Regions from separate parts of the Rossellomorea oryzaecorticis genome, predicted to be linked through region 4. Evidence: riboswitches for the same ligand, from Rfam matches in the RefSeq annotation. Region 4 holds a riboswitch; each other region holds the start of a gene.
What was found. Region 4 has a riboswitch for S-adenosylmethionine ahead of ACKA06_RS18330 (LLM class flavin-dependent oxidoreductase). Riboswitches for the same ligand answer to the same signal wherever they lie in the genome.
Positions count from the first base shown of each region.

Region 1: it holds a riboswitch for S-adenosylmethionine, as region 4 does, so the genes downstream of both, ACKA06_RS04405 (methionine ABC transporter ATP-binding protein) here and ACKA06_RS18330 (LLM class flavin-dependent oxidoreductase) in region 4, are expected to answer to the same signal.
Region 2: it holds a riboswitch for S-adenosylmethionine, as region 4 does, so the genes downstream of both, ACKA06_RS05255 (methionine ABC transporter ATP-binding protein) here and ACKA06_RS18330 (LLM class flavin-dependent oxidoreductase) in region 4, are expected to answer to the same signal.
Region 3: it holds a riboswitch for S-adenosylmethionine, as region 4 does, so the genes downstream of both, ACKA06_RS05380 (O-acetylhomoserine aminocarboxypropyltransferase/cysteine synthase family protein) here and ACKA06_RS18330 (LLM class flavin-dependent oxidoreductase) in region 4, are expected to answer to the same signal.

Region 1 is NZ_JBJOSA010000003.1:31,344-34,454, forward strand. Features, by position in the region: gene ACKA06_RS04400 (methionine ABC transporter permease) at 1-425, opposite strand, end outside; gene ACKA06_RS04405 (methionine ABC transporter ATP-binding protein) at 422-1,444, opposite strand; SAM riboswitch class I at 1,591-1,697, opposite strand; gene ACKA06_RS04410 (hypothetical protein) at 1,815-2,168, opposite strand; gene ACKA06_RS04415 (thioredoxin family protein) at 2,413-2,736, opposite strand; gene ACKA06_RS04420 (toprim domain-containing protein) at 2,738-3,100, opposite strand.
Region 2 is NZ_JBJOSA010000003.1:208,501-211,611, forward strand. Features, by position in the region: gene ACKA06_RS05250 (methionine ABC transporter permease) at 1-186, opposite strand, end outside; gene ACKA06_RS05255 (methionine ABC transporter ATP-binding protein) at 176-1,201, opposite strand; SAM riboswitch class I at 1,323-1,427, opposite strand; gene uvrA (excinuclease ABC subunit UvrA) at 1,903-3,111, opposite strand, start outside.
Region 3 is NZ_JBJOSA010000003.1:238,778-241,888, reverse strand. Features, by position in the region: gene ACKA06_RS05385 (trans-sulfuration enzyme family protein) at 1-704, shown strand, start outside; SAM riboswitch class I at 1,079-1,201, shown strand; gene ACKA06_RS05380 (O-acetylhomoserine aminocarboxypropyltransferase/cysteine synthase family protein) at 1,407-2,702, shown strand; gene metX (homoserine O-acetyltransferase MetX) at 2,775-3,111, shown strand, end outside.
Region 4 is NZ_JBJOSA010000022.1:8,812-11,922, reverse strand. Features, by position in the region: gene rpsI (30S ribosomal protein S9) at 1-295, shown strand, start outside; SAM riboswitch class I at 1,214-1,317, shown strand; gene ACKA06_RS18330 (LLM class flavin-dependent oxidoreductase) at 1,530-2,900, shown strand; gene ACKA06_RS18325 (sodium:solute symporter family protein) at 2,928-3,111, shown strand, end outside.

The DNA.
Region 1 (3,111 bases), on a different contig from region 4:
ACTTTAATTATGATTGTACTTGTCTTTGCGCCCATGGCCTTTGCTGCTTCAATTACACCTTTGTTTACTTCCCTCAGGGCGATTTCAACCATTCTTGCGTAAAACGGGGCTGCCCCAATGATGAGCGCCGGCAGGGCTGCATTCGCACCGCGGATCGTATCAAGCAAGAACTTCGTGAACGGGATCAACAACACGATCAAGATGATGAACGGGATCGACCTGAATACATTCACGACAGCGCTTGTTATAGTGTAAGTAAGCTTGTTTTCCCATAGATTTTCTTTGGATGTCAAAAATAGAAGTATCCCGAGAATGATACCCAATACAAACGTGATAAGGACGGACATTCCTGTCATATAAAGGGTTTCAAGTGTTGCTTCCCAGAGTTTTTCCCAATCGACATTCGGAAAGATCGTGTCGATCATCCTGCCATCACCTCCACTTTCACCAGCTGGCTTTCGGCAAACGTGAGAGCTTCCTTAAGTTGAGATTCCTCTCCGTCCAGATGGACAAATAATGTGCCGTAAGCCCCTTTTTGGGTCTGTGATATCTGCCCCTGGAGGATATTCACTTCAAGGTCGAATTTTCTGATCAGCGAGGTGATCAGCGGCTGCCCGGTGGATTCACCCACGAACGTGAATTTCAAGACCTTCCCTGTCGGGTACTCTTTGATCAGCTGTTCGATCACTTCATCCGAATCCTGATCCTGTGATACTTCCTTCACAAACCGTTTAGTCACCTGCTGCTGCGGATTACGGAATACTTCGAGTACATCCCCGAGTTCGGCAACCTTCCCATTTTCCATCACGGCTACACGATGACAGATTTTTTTGATGACGTGCATTTCATGCGTGATCAGGACGATGGTCAATCCCAGGCGTTTATTGATATCCACAAGCAGATCAAGGATGGAATCGGTTGTCTGGGGATCAAGTGCAGATGTCGCTTCATCACACAGAAGTACTCTCGGGTTGTTCGCAAGTGCCCTTGCGATGCCTACACGCTGTTTCTGGCCGCCGCTCAGCTGCGCAGGGTATGCATCCCCTCTTCCTTCAAGCCCGACAAGCGTCAGCAGTTCGTTTGCCCTATTAACTCTTTCCTTTTTAGGAACCCCTGCTATCTCCAAGGGAAATTGAATATTATCAATGACAGTCCGTGACCACAGCAGATTGAAATGCTGAAATATCATTCCGATTGACTGCCTTGCTTCCCTGAGCTTTTTACCTTTTATTGTAGATACTGCTTGGCCGCCTACGTTGATAGTCCCTTCTGTCGGTACCTCGAGGCCATTCAGCATACGGATCAGCGTACTTTTACCGGCACCGCTGTAGCCGATCACCCCGAATATTTCACCTTCCTTAACGGAAAGGTTCACTCCGTCCACTGCAGAAATCGGCCCTGCTTTCGATTGGTATATTTTCTTCACGTCTGAGATGGTAATCATGATGTCGGTCACCTTCTTTCATTTGAGTAAAACGATCGTTCTAATAAGAATTAATACTCCTATTAAACGTGCGCCCCTTCAAAAAAGGGCAATAAAAAAACCTTCCTGCTGATAAGCAGAAAGGCATAATCATATGACTATCCTTTCTCTTATCTTTCAAAGCGTCTGCTTTGAGTGAATTGGCACCATTTCAATTTGCATTGACGGTTGCCGGGCTTCATAGGGCACGTCCCTCCACCACTCTTAATAAGAGTAAGTTAAATATATTAAGTTAAAGAGTTAAAAGTCTCAGAAAATTTTCTACAAAGGTGATTCTATCATCACGTTCAAAGACATGTCAAATGTTTTTTTCAGAAGATTACAGTTTTCATTATATTTCCACAGTTTCCTTTACCACAGGCCTGGTCAGCCATAAAACCGATTCGACGAATAGCAGCGGCCGGTATCCTCCCTTTATTTCAAGCTGATCCTGATCAACCATGTGCGATAATAGCTCATTTCCTTTAAGCAGGCAGGCAATCATATCTTCAGTTCCTTTAATCAAGAACTGAGATTCAAGGCCGTTACTGTCTTCCACGATCATACATGCCTTGCTTGAAAGGGAAATGGTGTAACGCTGATCTTTACATTGAATATCCAGGATAAATGGATTTGATGGAAATAATAGCTGCAGATGGTACTTCGAACGGCATTGTTCAATTAGAGTTTCTAAGTATTTTCTCATACATACCCTCCCGCGAATCTTCTTACCTAATACATTCTACTTCTGGGTATTTTATCCTCCACGGGTCGCTCGACATGATTCAGAAGAAATGTCATATTCTTGTCGAAAATGATAGTTTTGAATATTCAGAATATAAATTCCGAGCAATTTCTCTAAAAATTTCCCGAGAAATATGTCCTTGTTTGTAGAAAGGTTTTCCTTACTCATCGAAGAAAAATTATATAAATGACATAAAAAAAGACCCTTAGCTCGTAAAGGTCTCGGTTTTCTTCAGCATGTCGTATAGATAAGGAACCGATTGAAAGGCATAGATCCTTTCAATTTCCTTCGAATTCTTATATAGGAGCAGACAAGGAACACTTTCTATTGATTGCTCTTCTGCAAACTGCTGCAAGTAATTCAAATTGACTTTTTCGAAATGAAAAGCATGAGGGAGCTTTTCCACGATGTCAAGCATCCTCCCGGCTACCTGGCATGTCCCGCACATCGGGGTGTAGAGATACACGGCGGCCAGCTCATGTGTATTGATTGCATCATACAGTGCTCTTTCATTACTTACCTCGTTCAACTTAACTCATCCTTTTTTCCAAATATTCCGTGTGTACATCGATATTTGCGCCAACCAGTACTGAAGCAAGATGATACTCGGGTGCAGATGCCACTTCTTTATACATCCGGTCGATATATAAGTGTTCTGCTTCCGGGAATTCACGCTTGAATTGCTTCCTCAGCTTTTCGCCTGCATGATCGGCATCCACAAGTATATAAACATCTCTCTGTTCCAGCGAATCGATCAGTTCGTCCATTTTTGTGATGCTGATGGTTCCGTTCGTACAGATAATTTCAATCGGTTCCTTTATGATTCCTTTAACCTTTCGTTTATCTGTCGTACCTTCAACGATAATTACTTTTTCATCACCAATTTCAAACATTGTCATCACCT
Region 2 (3,111 bases), on a different contig from region 4:
GATGCTGCTCAATACTGAAAAGACGGCTTTATTTTCAAGTAAGTGTCCCTTCCTCGTTACCACGACGATGATGCCGAGCGGAAGCCCGATCAACGTTGCAAACAGGAGGGAGAATGACACCATCGCCACTGTATCCCATGTCGCTTCTATGATTCTCGGCCAGAATAATTCCCAATTAACTTGCACGCTTCTCCACCTCGCTTACAAATACTCTGTTCTTCCAATAATCCAAAATTTCTTCCGTTTCTTTCTTGCTGCCGATGATCTGTACGATGAGATTTCCGAACGGCTTGCCCTGGAGTTCTGTGATCTGGCCGAATAATACATTGATGTGGGCATTGAATTTCTTTGCCGTTTCGGACAGGATCGGCGTGCCTGTCGAATCTCCTTTGAAAATGAGGCGGCAGACGCGCCCTTCTTTGCTGTCATTCAATTTATCGAGAACCGATGCCGGCAGCTGATCATTCATGACGCTCTTCACGAAGTTTTTCGTTGTCGAGGTCTGCGGGTTGGAAAAGATTTCGAAGACACTGCCCTCTTCAACGATTTTCCCGTTTTCCATGACGGCCACTTTGTCGCAGATTTCCCGGATGACCCCCATTTCGTGGGTGATCATCACAATCGTAATGCCATATTCCGCGTTGATTCTCTTTAATAAGTTCAGGATCGATTCCGTCGTCTGTGGATCAAGTGCGGATGTTGCTTCGTCACAAAGCAGGATCGAAGGGGATGTCGCAAGGGCCCTTGCGATACCCACCCTTTGCTTCTGCCCTCCGGACAATTCATCCGGATAATGCTTCGCTTTATCTTCAAGGCCGACAAACGCGAGCAATTCCTTTACCCTCTCGCTGATTTTTTCTTTCGGCCATTTTGCCAGTTTCAGAGGATAGGCGATATTTCCTGCCACCGTCCGGGATTGAAATAGATTGAAGTGCTGAAAAATCATCCCGATGCGGTGACGCTCTTTCCTCAGATCAACTGCTGACTGATCTTTCAGGCTGCGCCCCTCTATGAAAATATCACCCGATGATGGTTTCTCTAAAAAATTGAGACAGCGGACAAGCGTGCTTTTTCCCGCTCCGCTGAACCCGATCACGCCGTATATTTCTCCCTTCTTCACTTCAAAGGACACATCCTTCAATGCGGTGAACGGACCGTCTTTCGTCTCGAATACTTTCGTAACATTCTGAACTCTGATCATACAGGACTTGCTCCTTTCACTGTGTATTCTTCTTGATGCCGGTATTTGAAGGACATGGATGAAAAATAAAAAGTGCCCCCCTTCATAAGAAGAGAGGCACAAATATGTATATGTCCCGCTCTTCTCATCTCTCAAGTCATATGACTTGATGGAATTGGCACGGTATTCATAAGAACCCGTTGCCGAGGTTTCGCAGGGCCAGTCCCTCCACCTCTCTGGATAAGAAGATATCACTTTATTAAGTTAAAGTTATGATGCGTTTAAGCATTAGGGTAATGGTAAAGGATTCTAATTGGTTTGTCAATCCTGTTTTTGAAGAATTTTGATTTTAATCACCGCAGTTGATTTCCGTGTAAACTTTGACCGTTCCTTTGCTCTCCAGGCATTTGCTTTCCGCGGGGAGGAAGGCGAGCCTCCTCGGCTTTGCCTGCGGGAAGAATTGCTCAGGCGGCTCGTTCAGAGGCGACAAGCATAAGGCGAACAAGCCGGAAAGGCGCTCTTTGCCTTTTTGGCTTGTTTGACTTATGACCTCGAGCCTCTAGCCGCCGGAGCTGGACAGGTCTCGACATTTCCTCTAAATCCCGTCGGAGTCAAATGCCTTCCGCTCCAATCCACTCAGTGTACTAATTCAAGAGAAAATCCTTCATAACCAACAGCAAAAAAAGAGAGCAGGATTTCTCCTAACTCTCTTTCATCAATCGTTAACTCGTCACTTCTTCCTTCTCGCGGATTTTCTTTTTCATCCGTTCGCGGTCACGTTCAAGGATTGGCTTCAAGTACTTACCGGTATAGGATCCTTTGGCTTCCGCGACTTTTTCCGGGGTTCCGCTGGCGATGATGGTTCCGCCTTTGTCGCCGCCTTCAGGTCCGAGGTCGACGATGTAGTCGGCCGCTTTGATGACGTCGAGGTTGTGCTCGATGACGAGTACGGTATCGCCGTTATCGACCAGGCGCTGAAGGACGGTGAGCAGACGTGAAATGTCATCGACATGGAGACCCGTTGTCGGTTCGTCCAGGATGTAAAGCGAACGGCCGGTTGAACGGCGGTGCAGCTCGGATGCCAGTTTTACACGCTGCGCTTCTCCTCCTGAAAGGGTCGTCGCAGGCTGGCCGAGTGTGATATAGCCTAACCCGACATCAAAGATCGTTTGAAGCTTCCGTTTGATTTTCGGGATGTTTTCGAAGAACTTCACCGCATCTTCCACTGTCATTTGAAGAACATCCGCAATATTCTTATCCTTGTATTTCACTTCAAGCGTTTCACGGTTGTATCGTTTACCATGACATACTTCACATGGGACATATACGTCCGGCAGGAAGTGCATTTCGATTTTGATGATTCCGTCACCGCGGCAGGCTTCGCATCTTCCGCCTTTTACGTTGAAGCTGAAGCGTCCTTTTTTATACCCGCGCACCTTTGCTTCATTGGTGGTTGCAAAAACATCACGGATATCATCGAATACGCCTGTGTAGGTTGCCGGATTCGATCTAGGGGTACGTCCGATCGGTGACTGATCGATATCGATGACTTTTTCGAGATGGTCGATCCCTTTCACTTCTTTGTGCTCACCAGGTTTGGTTTTGGCATTATGAAGCTTTTGCGCCAGGGATTTGTGAAGGATCTCATTGATCAGAGTACTCTTTCCTGAACCGGAAACCCCTGTGACCGCCGTAAAGACACCGAGCGGAAACTTTGCTTTCACGTTGTTCAAGTTGTTTTCCTTGGCGCCGACAATTTCAAGATATCTTCCATCCGGCTTACGCCTTTCCTGAGGAAGCGGAATGAATCTCTTTCCGGATAAATACTGTCCTGTTAAGGATTTTTTGTCATCCATGACTTCTTGGGGTGTTCCGGCTGAAATGACATTTCCACCGTGTACACCTGCTCCGGGACCGATATCGATCAGATA
Region 3 (3,111 bases), on a different contig from region 4:
TGCTCTACAGTGAAACGGTCACCAACCCGTTCATGAGAGTGGAGGATATCCAGCAGCTCGTCGAACTTGCTGAAAAACATAACCTCAAAACGATCATCGACAACACCTTCGCCACACCATACCTTCGCCAGCCGTATCTTGAAGGTGTAGATCTGGTGGCCCACAGCGCCACCAAATACATCGGCGGCCACAGCGACATCACCGCAGGCGTGGTGACAGGAAAGGAAGAGCTGGTAAAAAAAGCACGGGAAAAAGTGGTAAACATGGGTTCCAACTTAAGCCCGTTCGAAGCATGGCTCACGGCAAGGGGAGCAAAGACACTCGGCCTCAGGATGGAAGCCCAGGCCCGTAATTCCGGCATCCTGGCAGACAACTTACGATCGAACCAGCATATCAAGCACGTGTACTATCCGGACAATCTCTCCGAAAAAGGACACGGTGCCATCGTCACCATCGAACTCGACGCGTCCTGCAACATCAGCACATTTTTCAAATCGCTCGGCTGGATCAAGATCGTGCCGACCCTGGCAGGAGTAGAAACCACCGTCTCCTACCCGCTCGGCACCTCCCACCGTGCCCTGCCCAAAGAAGCCCAGCAAAAACTCGGCATCAACACCCACGTCGTCCGCATCTCCCTCGGAATAGAAGACGCCGAAGACATCGTGGCCCAATTCAACGAAGCAATCGAAAAATCTGTTGGGTAAATTAATTGATGATTTTTAAGGGTAATTAGGTATCAACATCGCCAGGTGAATTTTTTGTTTTTTTAAAGCTGGACACAAGATCCTACCGATTCCAGCAGTTGATTGGAGTGCATGATGTAGACTCCTGCGGGAAAAGCGAAGCTGGGGAGACCCCGCAGGAGCGCAGCTCCGAGGAGGCTCGCCGCTCGCCCGCGGAAAGCGAAATCATGCACGGAAATCCACTGCGGTATAACGAACCCTATCCAAATAAAACAAATCAAGACAAAACAATCGAAATACCAAAATAATAAAAAAAATCAGAAAATACCCTTGACGATGAAACAATCAGCCTTTATAATTCATCTCAACGCACTACTTAAAAAACAACTAAATCGCTCTTATCCAGAGAGGCGGAGGGACTAGGCCCGATGAAGCCCGGCAACCTTCATGCCTGCGAACGACACGCAGCTGCATGAAAAGGTGCTAATTCCTGCAGACGAAAGTCTGAAAGATAAGAGGAGGACCCTATTAAATTAGACCCTCTTCTTAGGAAGGGGGTTTTTCATTTTCCTCTTCTTTCAACACTCCTAGAAGGATGGCCGGCCCGGTCAAGCCAGCTGAAAGTACCAGCTGAAACGAAACCGGCAGCGTCCACCGCAACCAATACCCTAAAACCGAATTAGCCAATGAAATCCAAAAACCAAACCCAGGGAGGAATTCACAATGACAAAACAATTCGATATCGAAACAGTATTACTGCACGGAGGCCAGGCACCGGACCCAACGACAGGTTCACGCGCTGTCCCGATCTACCAGACAACATCGTACGTTTTCGACAACAGCGAGCATGCTGCGAAATTATTCGGACTCGAGGAAGAAGGGAATATCTACTCCCGTATCATGAATCCGACGGTGGACGTCCTTGAAAAACGGATCGCCCTTTTAGAAGGTGGAATCGGTGCACTCGGCGTTTCTTCCGGAATGGCCGCAATCTCGCTGTCCATCCTGAATATCGCAGGTGCCGGGGATGAAATCGTCGCTGCGACTAATCTTTACGGAGGCACGTACAACCTGTTCTCCACGACGCTTCCGAAATACGGCATCAAGGTGCATTTCGTCGACCCTACAGATCCCGAAAACTTCCGCAATGCGATCACGCCGAAGACGAAGGCTGTTTTTGCCGAAACGATCGGGAATCCAAGCCTTCACGTACTGGACATTGAAGCGGTGGCGAAAGTCGCGCATGACAATGAAATCCCGCTCATCATCGACAATACCTTCGCTACACCGTATCTGACGAAGCCGATTGAATGGGGCGCAGACATCGTCATCCATTCAGCCACAAAATGGATCGGGGGCCACGGTACGGCGATCGGCGGACTTGTGGTTGATGGTGGAAAATTTGATTGGAACAATAAGAAATTCCCGGGCTTCGTGGAAGAAGATCCGAGCTATAACGGAATCCGTTTTGGCATCGATGTCGGCGAAGCAGCCTTCATCACCAAGCTCCGTGTTCAGCTGCTGCGTGATTTCGGTGCATGCCTGAGCCCTCAGAACGCATTCCTGCTGCTGCAGGGGCTTGAAACATTGCATCTCCGAATCGAAAGACACACGGAAAACGCACAGAAAATCGCCGAGCATCTCGATCAGCACAGCGGAGTGGCATGGGTATCGTATCCGGGCCTCGCCCAGCACCCTTCCCACTCACTGACACAGAAATACCTGAAAAAAGGAGCCGGTTCGATCGTCGTCTTCGGTATTAAAGGCGGCAGGGACTCAGGCCGGAAAGTGGTCGACAACATCACGCTCTGGTCACATGTGGCGAACGTTGGCGATGCCAAATCGCTTATCATCCATCCGGCTTCGACGACCCACCAGCAGCTGAACGAACAGGAGCTGCGCTCAACCGGCGTAACCGAAGAATTGGTGAGATTGTCAGTCGGTCTGGAATCAGCAAAGGATCTTATCGAGGACCTGGATCACGCAATCGAAGCGGCACTTGCCGCGTCACCGGTATAATCAATTTTTTTAAAAGGGAGATCCGGCCCGAAAAGCCGTCTCCCTCCATTACTGAAAAAAGGAGGCGGCGGAATGGAGAATCCCCACACCCGAGCGGCCCGATACGAAGTCAACTCCATTACGATCCCAACCCTGACGCTTGAAAGCGGGGAGACCCTGAAGGGGGTCGAGCTTGCCTATGAAAAAACAGGATCAGCAAACGGCCCGGTCATCCTCATCTGCCACGCCCTTACAGGGAATCATATTGTAAAAGGGACGCCGGGCAACAATGGCTGGTGGGACGGACTCATCGGCCCGGGTTCGTACCTGGATACCGATGAATATACGATTCTTTCATTCAATGTCCTTGGCGGCAACGACGGCAGCACCGGTCCCGCATCAATCGATCCGCCGACCGGCAGGCGGTATG
Region 4 (3,111 bases):
TGAAGTAGAAGTATATATCCCATTCGCAGCACTAAGAGAAGTAATCAAGCAGCCACTAGTTGCAACTGAAACTCTTGGTAACTATGACGTTTTAGTAAACGTACACGGTGGAGGTTACGCTGGTCAAGCTGGTGCGATCCGTCACGGTATCGCTCGTGCTTTACTACAAGCTGATCCTGAGTACCGCGGTTCTCTAAAACGCGCTGGATTGTTAACTCGTGACGCTCGTATGAAAGAACGTAAAAAATACGGTCTTAAAGGCGCTCGTCGTGCACCACAATTCTCAAAGCGTTAATTTGCTTACAAGAGACTCTCAACCTTTTGGTTGGGGGTCTTTTTTATTGTGTGGTTTGGGTGTCGAGAATGCGGAGGTTGTATGGCAGACGTTTGTCGAAAAATCGGCAGTTCGCACTTAATAGGTGAATTTCGCACTTATATCAGATTTTCCGCTCTTATATTGGGAATTTCGCACTTATATCGGCAGACCCCGCACATATCTATGTACAGGATTTTGAAACATCTCATCGTTTTTCCTTAATTTCCCAAGTGGCGGAATTATCCTGAAAATCGAAAGATAAGTGGAGGAAATTAAAAGATTAATGGTCAAAATTAAAAGATTTTCGGGCTAAATTCGAAGATTATACAGCAAAATTAAAAGATTACTTCAAGTTCGTTTTGAACCGCCGTGCCATTCCTGGGTTTTGAAAGCCAGATGAACGTCAAAGCCGGTATTTGGTGGTCCATTCCACATTATAGTTCGCCTTATCGTCAGGTTTTCGTCCTTATTGTCCTGAAATTTGGATTACCGCGAACGTTAATCTGCTTTCATCAGCAACACTCACCACAAGGACGGATTTCTCACACTATAAGATCGAATTAACTTTTAAAAAAACCGCCGGACCTGTCCCCATGGCTCCTCCCCCAACAAAAAACTCACAAAAAGGATCATTTATAACTAGATTCTCCACCATATATAGTTCATTATTCCTTTAAAGTAAAAGAGTCTCTCCCGAATTAACTGCCAATAAAGGCTGGAACATCAAGATTTTCTATTAAAACACTCTTTTAGATTTAAGAATAAAGGTAAGCGTTTCCAAATTTAAACTTGTGACCATCTTCACAAATCAGCCCACTTATAAATTAAAATTCTGATTTGACAGATTATTCCGACTCCGTTATGATGATAAAAATTCGAACAACACAACTGAATAAATCCTTATCAAGAGCCGGGGGAGGAATCTGGTCCCGTGATCCCGCAGCAACCGTTACTTGTAACAAGGTGCTAATTCCAGCAAGCAGATGCTTGAAAGATGAGTGGATGGTATAGAATTGAACCTCTTCCTCATCGGGAGAGGTTTTTTCGTTGCAGCAGATAGTTGGTGAGTCGCTGTTTCTAAACCAAGTATAACGATAAGAATACTAACACTAAAAGTCACAACCCTACCTACTCCCATCTCATCACCCAGCATCATATCAATCCAATCCCAAGCCACGGCCAATCAATTTTTAAGAAAAAGGAGACCTGTCCCATGAAAAAACAAATTCATCTAAACGGCTTTATTCAAAATTCGCCTTCACCGCATTCAACAGGCTTATGGAAGCATGAAAAAGATCAAGGTACTTCTCATAACAGCCTGGCTTACTGGATCGAAACCGCAGAGACGCTCGAACGCGGGAAATTTGATGCGATGTTCATCGCGGATGTGCTTGGTACATACAGCGTATATGAAAACAGTCATGATGCAGCGGTCAGGGGTGCAGTGCAGCTGCCTGCACATGATCCGGTCATTCCAATTTCAGCGATGGCCGCCGTAACTGAACACCTGGGATTCGCCCCGACCATTTCGACTACCTATGCAAAGCCTTATTCACTGGCACGGCAGTTATCGACGCTCGATCATCTGACAGGCGGAAGAATTGCGTGGAATGTGGTTACCTCGTATCTGGAGAGTGAAGCCGTGAACCTTGGGCTTTCGGGCAGGCTTCCGAAGGAACTGAGATATGACAGAGCCGATGAATTTCTCCAGGTCGCTTATAAATTGTGGGAGCACAGCTGGGAGGACGAAGCGGTTGTTTATGATAAAGAAAATGATACCTTTGCGGAACCTGAAAAAGTTCACCCCATCAACCACGAAGGAGAATTCTTCAGTGTGCCGGGTCCTCATCTGGTGGAGCCGTCGCCGCAGCGCACCCCGGTATTATTCCAGGCGGGATCTTCCCCTAAAGGCAGGGATTTTGCAGCAAAGCATGCCGAAGCGGTATTTACAAAAAATCACTCACTGGACGGGCTGAAGCTTTATACATCGGATATCCGGAGACGGGCAGAGGAACAGGGAAGAAACCCGGCCGAGCTCCTGATCTTCCCGATGATCCTGCCTATCATAGGTTCATCAGAGGAAGAAGCATATGCCAAATATGAAGAACTTACAAACCATGTCAGCTACGAAGGAACGGCATCTCTTTTATCAGGTCATACGGGTATTGATTTCTCGCAATTCGACCCCGATCAATATATCGAAGACATTGAAACGGATGCAATGCAGGGGAATCTCGATATGTACGGAAAAGATCCGAACAAAAGGTGGACGCTCCGGGAAGCGATCAAGAATCACGGCCTGGGTAACGGGACGGTCAAGTTCATCGGCACCCCTGAGCAGATTGCGGATGAAATCGAAAGATGGGCTGTAGAAGGGGACGCGGACGGCTTCAATATCGCCCAGACGTATTCACCGGGCACCTTTACCGAGTTTGTCGACCATGTTGTCCCGGAACTCCAGAAGAGGGGGATTTACCGGACTGATTATGAAGGCTCCACCCTGAGGGAAAACATGTTTGGCAGAGGCCGGAGACACTTGCCTGCTGATCATCCTGCCAAGAAGCTTGTACCGGTTCATTCATAAAACACTGAAAAAAGAAGGGAGAAGAAAATGAGTCAAATTGCATTATATACATGGATAGGATTTGCCATATTTCTTGCAGCGATGTTCGCGCTGGGCTTTATCAGTATGAAAAAGACGAAAAGTGTCAGAGATTTTGCCATAGGCGGGGGGAACCTTGGCCCTTATGTCCTGGGGCTTTCCTTTGCCGCCACGTACTTAAGTGCCGCCACCT